DNA from 2 places in the Sphaerotilus montanus genome. Region 1 is predicted to be linked to the other one. Evidence: riboswitches for the same ligand, from Rfam matches in the RefSeq annotation. Region 1 holds a riboswitch; the other holds the start of a gene.
The links. A riboswitch is a leader RNA that binds a small molecule or an ion and turns the genes downstream of it on or off. The one in region 1 is predicted to bind glycine.
Positions count from the first base shown of each region.

Region 2: linked by a shared signal. The riboswitch ahead of BDD16_RS19645 (D-amino acid dehydrogenase) and the one ahead of gcvT (glycine cleavage system aminomethyltransferase GcvT) in region 1 are both predicted to bind glycine.

Region 1 is NZ_JACCFH010000001.1:3,546,028-3,550,220, forward strand. Features, by position in the region: gene gcvP (aminomethyl-transferring glycine dehydrogenase) at 1-181, opposite strand, end outside; gene gcvH (glycine cleavage system protein GcvH) at 271-642, opposite strand; gene gcvT (glycine cleavage system aminomethyltransferase GcvT) at 705-1,838, opposite strand; glycine riboswitch at 1,898-2,037, opposite strand; glycine riboswitch at 2,050-2,155, opposite strand; gene BDD16_RS23075 (nuclear transport factor 2 family protein) at 2,178-2,564, opposite strand; partial or broken gene BDD16_RS16180 (NADPH-dependent 2,4-dienoyl-CoA reductase) at 2,676-4,193, opposite strand, start outside.
Region 2 is NZ_JACCFH010000001.1:4,312,818-4,317,010, reverse strand. Features, by position in the region: gene BDD16_RS19660 (cytochrome b/b6 domain-containing protein) at 1-100, shown strand, start outside; gene BDD16_RS19655 (DUF1993 domain-containing protein) at 85-609, opposite strand; gene BDD16_RS19650 (DUF924 family protein) at 714-1,295, shown strand; gene BDD16_RS19645 (D-amino acid dehydrogenase) at 1,348-2,604, opposite strand; glycine riboswitch at 2,641-2,738, opposite strand; glycine riboswitch at 2,745-2,834, opposite strand; gene BDD16_RS19640 (M20 aminoacylase family protein) at 2,931-4,133, opposite strand; gene BDD16_RS19635 (Bug family tripartite tricarboxylate transporter substrate binding protein) at 4,159-4,193, opposite strand, start outside.

The DNA.
Region 1 (4,193 bases):
CCATCGGCGTGGGGCGGGCGATCGCGCGCGGAATGATCGCGTCGATCAGCGCGCGGCGGCTGGCCGGGCCGATGGCCGCCAGCATGCGCGCCTCGTCGGCCGCGTCCGGGCCGATGTGGCGGGCGGTGAATTCGCTGGCGTTTTCCAGATCGGCGAGGCGGGGCAGGGCGGTGTGTGGCATGGCGGCGGGGCTTCGGGGCGGCGGTTCAGGCAAAGGCGCGGCCTCGACCAGGCGGGATGCGCGGTCGGACGGCGTGGTTGGCGGGTGGATCAGCCCTGGGTGAGGGCGTCGTAAGCGGTGGTGTCCATCAGCGCGTCGAGCTGCGAGGCGTCCGACAGCTTCATCTTGAAGAACCAGCCGGCGCCCAGCGGGTCGGTGTTGGCCAGCGAGGGATCGTCGCGCAGGGCTTCGTTGACTTCGGTGACTTCGCCCGACAGCGGGGCGTAGACGTCGGCGGCGGCCTTGACCGACTCGACCACGCCGGCGACGTCGCCTTGCGCGAAGGTGGTGCCGACGGCCGGCAGGTCGACGAACACCACGTCACCGAGGGCGTCCTGGGCATGGACCGTGATGCCGACCACGGCAGCAGCGGTGTCGTCGGCGTTGATCCATTCGTGGTCGGCGGTGAACTTGAGGGACATGGTCGGGCTCCTGGGGAAAGGCAATCAAAATCAAAAGCGGGGGACGGTGAAGCGCCAGCGCCTCAGCCGCGGAAGTATCGGTGAGGCGCGAACGGCATGGCCGTGACCCGCATCGGCACGCGCTTGCCGCGCACCTCGGCGAACAGCTCGCTGCCGATGCCGGCGTGGTTGGCGGCGACGTAGCCCATCGCGATCGGCTGGCCGACCGTGGGGCCGACGGTGCCGCTGGTGACGCGGCCGACCGGGTGGCCGTGGCCGTCGACCAGCGGCGCGCCTTCGCGGACGGGTGTGCGCTCCAGCCCGGTCAGCCCGATGCGCCTGGTGGCCACACCTTGGGTGAGCTGCGCGCCGAGGGCGTCCTGGCCCGGGTAGCCGCCTGCGCGCGCACCGCCGGGGCGGCGCACCTTCTGGATCGCCCAGGTCAGGCCGGCTTCCACCGGGGTGGTCGCGGTGTCGATGTCATGGCCGTAGAGGCACAGCCCGGCTTCCAGGCGCAGCGTGTCGCGCGCGCCCAGACCGGCGGCTTCCACTTCGGGCTGGGCCAGCAGCGTGCGGGCCAGCGCGATGGCGTGGGTCGCGGGCACGGAGATCTCGAAGCCGTCCTCGCCGGTGTAGCCCGAGCGGGTGACGAAGCAGTCGGTGCCGGCGAGCGCGAAGTGGCCGCCGCTCATGAAGGTCAGCGCCGCGACGCCGCCATTGATCCGCGCCAGCGCATCGACCGCCTTCGGTCCCTGCAGCGCCAGCAGCGCGTGGTCCGGCATCGGCACGATCTGGCAGCGGTGGCCGATCTCGGTGACGAGGTGGCGCGTGTCGGCGTCCTTGCAACCGGCGTTGACGACGAGTAAGAGGTCGTCCGCGCGGCGGGTGATCATCAGGTCGTCGAGCAGGCCGCCCGCGGCGTTGGTGAAGAAGGCGTAGCGCTGCTTGCCGACCGGCAGGTCCAGCACGTCCTGCGGCACCAGCGACTCCAGCGCGGCGGCGGCGTCCGGGCCGACCAGGCGCAACTGGCCCATGTGCGAGACGTCGAACAGCGCGGCCGATGCGCGGCACTGGCGGTGCTCGGTGATGATGCCGGCGGGGTACTGGACCGGCATTGCATAGCCGGCGAAGGGCACCATGCGGGCGCCCAGTTCCAGATGGAGTTCGTGCAGCGGCGTCTGCAGCAGCGGCGAGGAGGAGGTGGCGTCGGCGGACATGGACAGGCTCTAGAAGGGCAACTGATCTTGAAAGGATCGGTCCACCGATGGTCGGTGGTGGTGCCCTCGCTGTCCGCTTTACCTGAGAGATTGACGCGGCCCCGGTGTGGCCGGTGCCGCGCTTGCCCCTTCGGTGGACCGCGATCGCCGCCGACCTGTGGGTCGACGCAGCGCGCGGTCTCTCTCCAGTGAGGTGACGCCGCCCTGCGGGCGACGTTTGCCAGTCCTTTTGCCTGAGCGTTCGAAACCCCGTTTCAAGGGGGCCTCTGCGCCTTCGGCGGCCGGCTCGGGGCGCGGCTCTCTCCTGGCGGCGTGCAGTTTAACCGCAGATTCGCCGTTTCAGGCGGCCGGTTTCGCGGCTTTGTAAGCGGCCAGGTACGGCGCCAGCCGCTGTCCCATCTCGTCGCCGAGCGCCTGCAGCCCGCTCATCGGGCGCACCATCACCTCGAACTCGGTGATCTTGCCCTCCGCATCGAACTGGATCACGTCCACGCCCTTGAGCGACTTGCCGTTGACGCTGGCGCTGAACTCCAGCGTCACGCTCAGGCCGTCGGCGCTGGCCATCTCGCGGTGGTAGGTGAAGTCCTCGAACACCTTGGCCACGGTGGACAGGATCAGTTGCACCACCTGCGCGCCGGGGTAGGGCGTGTGGGCCATCGGCGAGCGGAAGACCACCTTGCGGTGCAGGATCGCGCCGAGTTCGCTCAGGTCGCCCTGCGCAACCATGCGGTGCCAGTGCGCGAGGCTTTTGGCGACGGCGGCCGGCAGGCGCTCGGACAGCGTGGCGACGGGTGCGGCCTGCGCGCTCGCCTCGGCCGCCGCGGGGTCGAAGCCCAGCGCCAGCTCGGTGCCCTGCTTGATCGCGCGCTTGGCGTCCAGCTCGGCGGCCACGTCCGCGCCGCCGATCAGGTGGACGCTGCAGCCCGCCGCCTGCAGCGCGGCCTGCAGTTCGCGCTGCGGATCCTGCCCCGCGCACAGCACGACCGTGTCCACCGGCAGCGTCATCTCGCGCTCGCCGACCGTGATGTGCAGCCCGTCGTCGTCGATGCGCCGGTAGGTCACGCCGGGCACCATCTCGACCTGCCGGTTCTTCAGCGAGGTGCGGTGGATCCAGCCCGTGGTCTTGCCCAGGCCGTCGCCCACCTTGCTCGCCTTGCGCTGCAGCAGCATCACCTGGCGCGGGTTCGGTTCGATGTGCGCCGGGGTCAGGCCGCCGCGGTGGGCGTAGGCCGTGTCCACGCCCCATTCGGCGAAGAACTTGGCCTTGTCGAGGCTCGGGCTGGTGCCTTCATGCAGCAGGTATTCCGCCACGTCGAAGCCGATGCCGCCCGCGCCGATCAGCGCCACGTTCCGCCCCACGGCGCACTTGTCGCGCAGCACGTCGAGGTAGCCGACCACTTTCGGGTGGTCGATGCCGGGGATGTCGGGCGTGCGCGGCGTGACGCCGGTGGCGAGCACGACATGCTGGAAGCCGGCGTCCACCAGTTCCTGCGCCGCAACCCGGTGGTTCAGCTTCAGCGTCACGCCGGTCAGCGCAATCTGTTTGCCGAAGTAGCGCAAGGTTTCGTAGAACTCTTCCTTGCCCGGCACCTGCTTGGCGATGTTGAACTGCCCGCCGATCTCGCTGCCCGCGTCGAACAGCGTCACGTCGAAGCCGCGCCGCGCCGCCGTCGTCGCAAACGCCAGCCCCGCCGGCCCAGCACCGACCACGGCGACACGGGCCTTCGTCGTGGCGGGGCGCTCGATCAGGATCGTCTCGTGGCAGGCGCGCGGGTTCACCAGGCATGAGGTGATCTTGCCGCCGAAGGTGTGGTCGAGGCAGGCTTGGTTGCAGCCGATGCAGGTGTTGATCTCGTCGGCCCGGCCCTCGGCGGCCTTGCGCACGAAATCGGCGTCGGCGAGGAAGGGCCGCGCCATCGAGACCATGTCGGCCATGCCGTCGGCCAGGATCTGCTCGGCGACTTCGGGTGTGTTGATGCGGTTGGTGGTGATCAGCGGGATGCCGACCTTGCCCTTGAGCCCTTGGGTCACCCAGGCGAAGGCGGCGCGTGGCACCTTGGTGGCGATGGTCGGGATGCGGGCCTCGTGCCAGCCGATGCCGGTGTTGAGGATCGTGACGCCCGCGGCTTCCAGCGCCTGTGCGAGCTGAATGACTTCCTCCTGCGTCGAGCCGCCTTCGACCAGATCCAGCATCGACAGCCGGAAGATGAGGATGAACTCGGCGCCGACCCGCGCCCGCGTGCGGCGAACGATCTCCAGCGCAAAACGGATGCGGTTTTCATACGCGCCGCCCCATTCGTCGTCGCGCTGGTTGGTCTGCGCGGCGATGAACTCGTTGATCAGGTAGCCCTCGGA
Region 2 (4,193 bases), 770 kb from region 1:
CGGCGCCGGCCCGGATCTGGCACAGCGCAACCACGGGTTCGTGGCGGCGCTGCTGATCGCGGCGGTGGTCGGGTTCTGGCTGGTTCAGGCCGCAGCCTGAGCCCCCACCAGGTAATCCACCTTGCCCAGGTCCACGCCGTTGTGGCGCAGCAGCGCGTAGGCGGTGGTGACGTGGAAGAACACGTTCGGCAGCGCCCAGTGCTTCAGGTAGTCCTCGCCCTTCATCGTGCGGGTCGAGCCGTCGCGGCCGACGGGGAAGGTGATGTCCTTGTCCTCGGTGCCGTCGAGGGCGGTGGGCGGCACGGTGACGAGGAACGCCAGCGTCCTGGCGATGCGCTCCTGCAGTTGGGCGAAGGTGGTTTCGTCGTCGGCGAACTTGGGGGCGTCGAGGCCGCCGAGGCGCGCGGCGGCCAGCTTCGCGGCGTCGCAGGCGATGCGCACCTGCGAGGCGAACGGCAGCATGTCTGGCGCCAGGCGGGCCTGCACCAGCACGTTCACGTCGAACTTGCGGGCGGCGGCGGACGCTTCGGCCTTGTCCATGCAGTGGCTCAGGTTGCGCAGCATGGTGGTGAAGACGGGGAGGCTGGCGGAGGACATGGAGATGGTCATGCGGGGTTCCTTGGTGGTGACTCGGGACAGTCCACGACGCTAGCAGTTTTTTCTCGTGGATGCAGAGTCCTGCCATCGTGAAACCAGTCGTACCATCGATCGCCATGCAACCCAACCCAAGCGCCATCCTCGACTTCTGGTTCGGCCCCGCCACCGACCCCGCCCACATCCACTCCCGCCCCGAGTGGTTCCGCAAGGACCCCCAGCACGACGCCGAGATCGCCCGCCGCTTCGGCCCGCTGATCGACGAAGCCCTTGCCTGCGGCCTGCAGGACTGGACCGCCACCCCCACCGGCACGCTCGCGCTGATCCTCGTCCTCGACCAGTTCACCCGCAACACGGGCCGCGACACGCCGCGCGCCTTCGCGGGCGATCCGCGGGCGCTGTCATTGGCGAAATCGCTGGTCGCGTCTGGTGCGGACAGGACGCTGACCGGGGTGCAGCGCCAGTTCGTCTACCTGCCCTTCGAGCACGCAGAAGCGCTCGCCGACCAGGACGAGTCGATCCGCCTGTTCGCGCAGCTCGGCCGGGACGAACCGGCGCTGGCGGGCTTGCTGGAATGGGCCGAGCGGCACCGGGTGATCGTGGCGCGGTTCGGGCGGTTTCCGCATCGGAATGCGGCGCTTGGCCGGACGAATACCGCCGAGGAAGCCGAGTTCCTGAAGCAACCTGGCTCGGGGTTCTGAGGGGGGAGTGGCGGGTGGGTCCTCGCTTTCGCGAGGATGACGAGGGTGGGGGTCAGGGGCGCGTGAAGGCGAACTCCAGCTCCGGCGCCAGTCCGCTGACGATGCGCGCCACGCTCTTGCCCGAGCCGCAGGCGTGGGTCCAGCCGAGCGTGCCGTGGCCGGTGTTGAGGAACAGGTTCGGGACGCGGGACTGGCCGATGATCGGCACGTTGCTCGGTGTCGCGGGGCGCAGGCCGGTCCAGAACTGCGCCTGCGCCGTGTCGCCCGCGCCGGGGAAAAGCTGTTCCGTGCGCCGCACGATCGCCTCGCAGCGCACGCGGTTCAGGTCGCGGCTGTAGCCGTTCAGCTCCGCCGTGCCGGCGATGCGCAGGCGGTCGCCCAGGCGCGAGAAGACGAGCTTGTACTCGTCGTCGGTCAGCGAGACCTGGTGCGCCATCGCCGCGTCCTTCACCGGCATCGTCACCGAGTAGCCCTTGGCCGGGTAGATCGGCAGCCGGATGCCCAGCGGCTGTGCCAGCAGCGGGCTGAAGCTGCCCATGGCCAGGACAAACGCATCGGCGCGCAGCCGCTGGAACGCCCCGTCAGCATCGGTCACCTCGACATGGTCGATCCGGCCACCCACCTCGCGCAGCGCCATGACGTGGTGCCCCATCAGGAAGCGCACCCCGTCCTGCCGGCAGCGCTCGGCCAGCGCGAGCGTGAACTGGCGCGCATCGCCCGACTCGTCTTCCGAGGTGAAGGTCGCCCCGGCCAGCTGCGGCCGGATGTGGCGCAGCGCCGGCTCCAGCCGCACGGCTTCGTCCGCCGAGATCACGCGCCGGTCGCAGCCCAGATCGCGCATCTGCGCCGCGGGGGCTTCGGCGGCGTCGAACTCCTTCTGGCTGGTGTAGAAGTGCAGGATGCCCTGGGTGCGCTGGTCGTATTGCAGGCCGAGGTCGCGCCGCAGTTGCTGCAGCGTGTCGCGGCTGTAGGTGCCCAGGCGGACGATCTGCGCGATGTTGTGGCGGGTGCGGGCGGGCGTGCATTCGCGCAGGAACTGCAGGCCCCAGCGCCACTGCTGCGGATCGGCGCGCAGGCGGAACAGCAGCGGCGCGTCTTCCTTGCCCAGCCACTGCAGCACCTTGAGCGGCGCGGAGGGGTTGGCCCATGGCTCGGCGTGGCTGACGGAGATCTGGCCGCCGTTGGCGAAGCTGGTTTCGGCGGCGGGCGCGGCCTGCCGGTCGATGACGGTGACGTCGTGGCCGAGCTGGCGCAGGAAATGGGCGGACGTGGTGCCGAGCAGGCCGGCACCGAGGACGATGACTTGCATGAGAAAGACGCTTGCGCGCTGGTCATGCCGCTCCCCCTGTCCTTGGTACCTGAGAGATTCAGCGCCGGGACGGTCCCGGTGCCTTGCTCCTTCGGTGCTTCACCCCCCGTGGTGCGGGCGTGGAGTCTCTCCAGACGGCGTGTGTGCTTGCAGTGCGTGGACCTGAGCGTTCATGGGAGTTTGCGCCTTCGGTGACCGGCTCGGGGCCGGTGCTCTCCTGCTGTGAATCGATTCTATCGATCAACCGCTCCCGTCATTCCCGCGAAAGCGGGAACCCACTGGTCGGGTGGGCCCTCGCTTTCGCGAGGATGACGGGGGTGGGTGGGTCATTCTTTCACCAGGAACCGCTCGGCCAGCCGCACCCAGTAGGCGGCGCCGACCGGCAGGTTCGCGTCGTTGAAGTCGTAGCCCGGGTTGTGGACCATGCAGGCCGACGCGGCCGGGCTGTCGCCGCCGCCGCCCTGCTCCCCCAGCCCGTTGCCGATCAGCAGGTAGCTGCCTGGCACGCGCTCCAGCATGAACGCAAAATCCTCGCTGCCGGTCAGCGGCGGGCCGTTCAGCGTGACCTTGTCGGGGCCGAGCAGGTCGAGTGCTACCTCGCGGGCAAACGCGGTTTCGGCCGGCGTGTTGACCAGCACCGCGTAGCCGGGACGCCAGTCGATGCGCGCCGTGCAGCCGAAGCTCTCCGCCTGCGCCGCGACCTGCGCCCGGATGCGCCGCTCCAGCAGCGCCCGCACCTCGCGGTCCAGCGCCCGCATGCTCAGCTCCAGCCGCGCGCTGGCCGGGATCACGTTGTTCGCCTGACCGGCCTGCAGCGCGCCGACCGTCACCACCGCCGCGTGCAGCGGATCGACATTGCGCGAGACGATGGTCTGCAGCGCCATCACGAGGCTGGCCGCGGCGACGATCGGGTCGGCGGCGCGGTGGGGCATCGCGCCGTGGCCGCCGACGCCCTCGATCGTGATGGTCGCGTAGTCGGAGGACGCCATCGCGGCGCCGTCACGGAAGACAAGGTGGCCTTGCGCGATGCCGGGCATGTTGTGCATCGCGAAGACAGCGTCGCACGGGTAGCGCTCGAACAGTCCGTCCGACATCATCCGCAGGGCGCCGCCCCCGCCCTCTTCGGCGGGCTGGAAGACCAGGTGCAGCGTGCCATCGAAGCTGCCGTGTTCGGCGAGGTGGCGCGCCGCGGCCAGCAGCATCGCGGTGTGGCCGTCGTGGCCGCAGGCGTGCATCAGGCCGGGCCGGGTGCTGGCCCATGCGACGCCGGAGGTCTCGTCGATCGGCAGCGCGTCCATGTCCGCGCGCAGCCCGAGCCGCCGCGATCCCGTGCCGCGCACCAGACGACCGACCACGCCCGTGCCGCCGACACCGCGTTCGACCGTGTAACCCCAGCCTTCGAGCTTGTCGGCGACGAGTGCGGCGGTGCGGTGCTCCTCGAAGGCGAGTTCGGGGTGCTGGTGGAGGTCGCGGCGCAGGTGGACAAATTCGCCGATCCGGGTGCGCAGTGCGTCGAGCAGGTAGGTCATGGCGTGGCTCGTTCTCGGCCGCGCGTCACTGCGCTTCGAGCTTGATGGCCTTGGCGATGG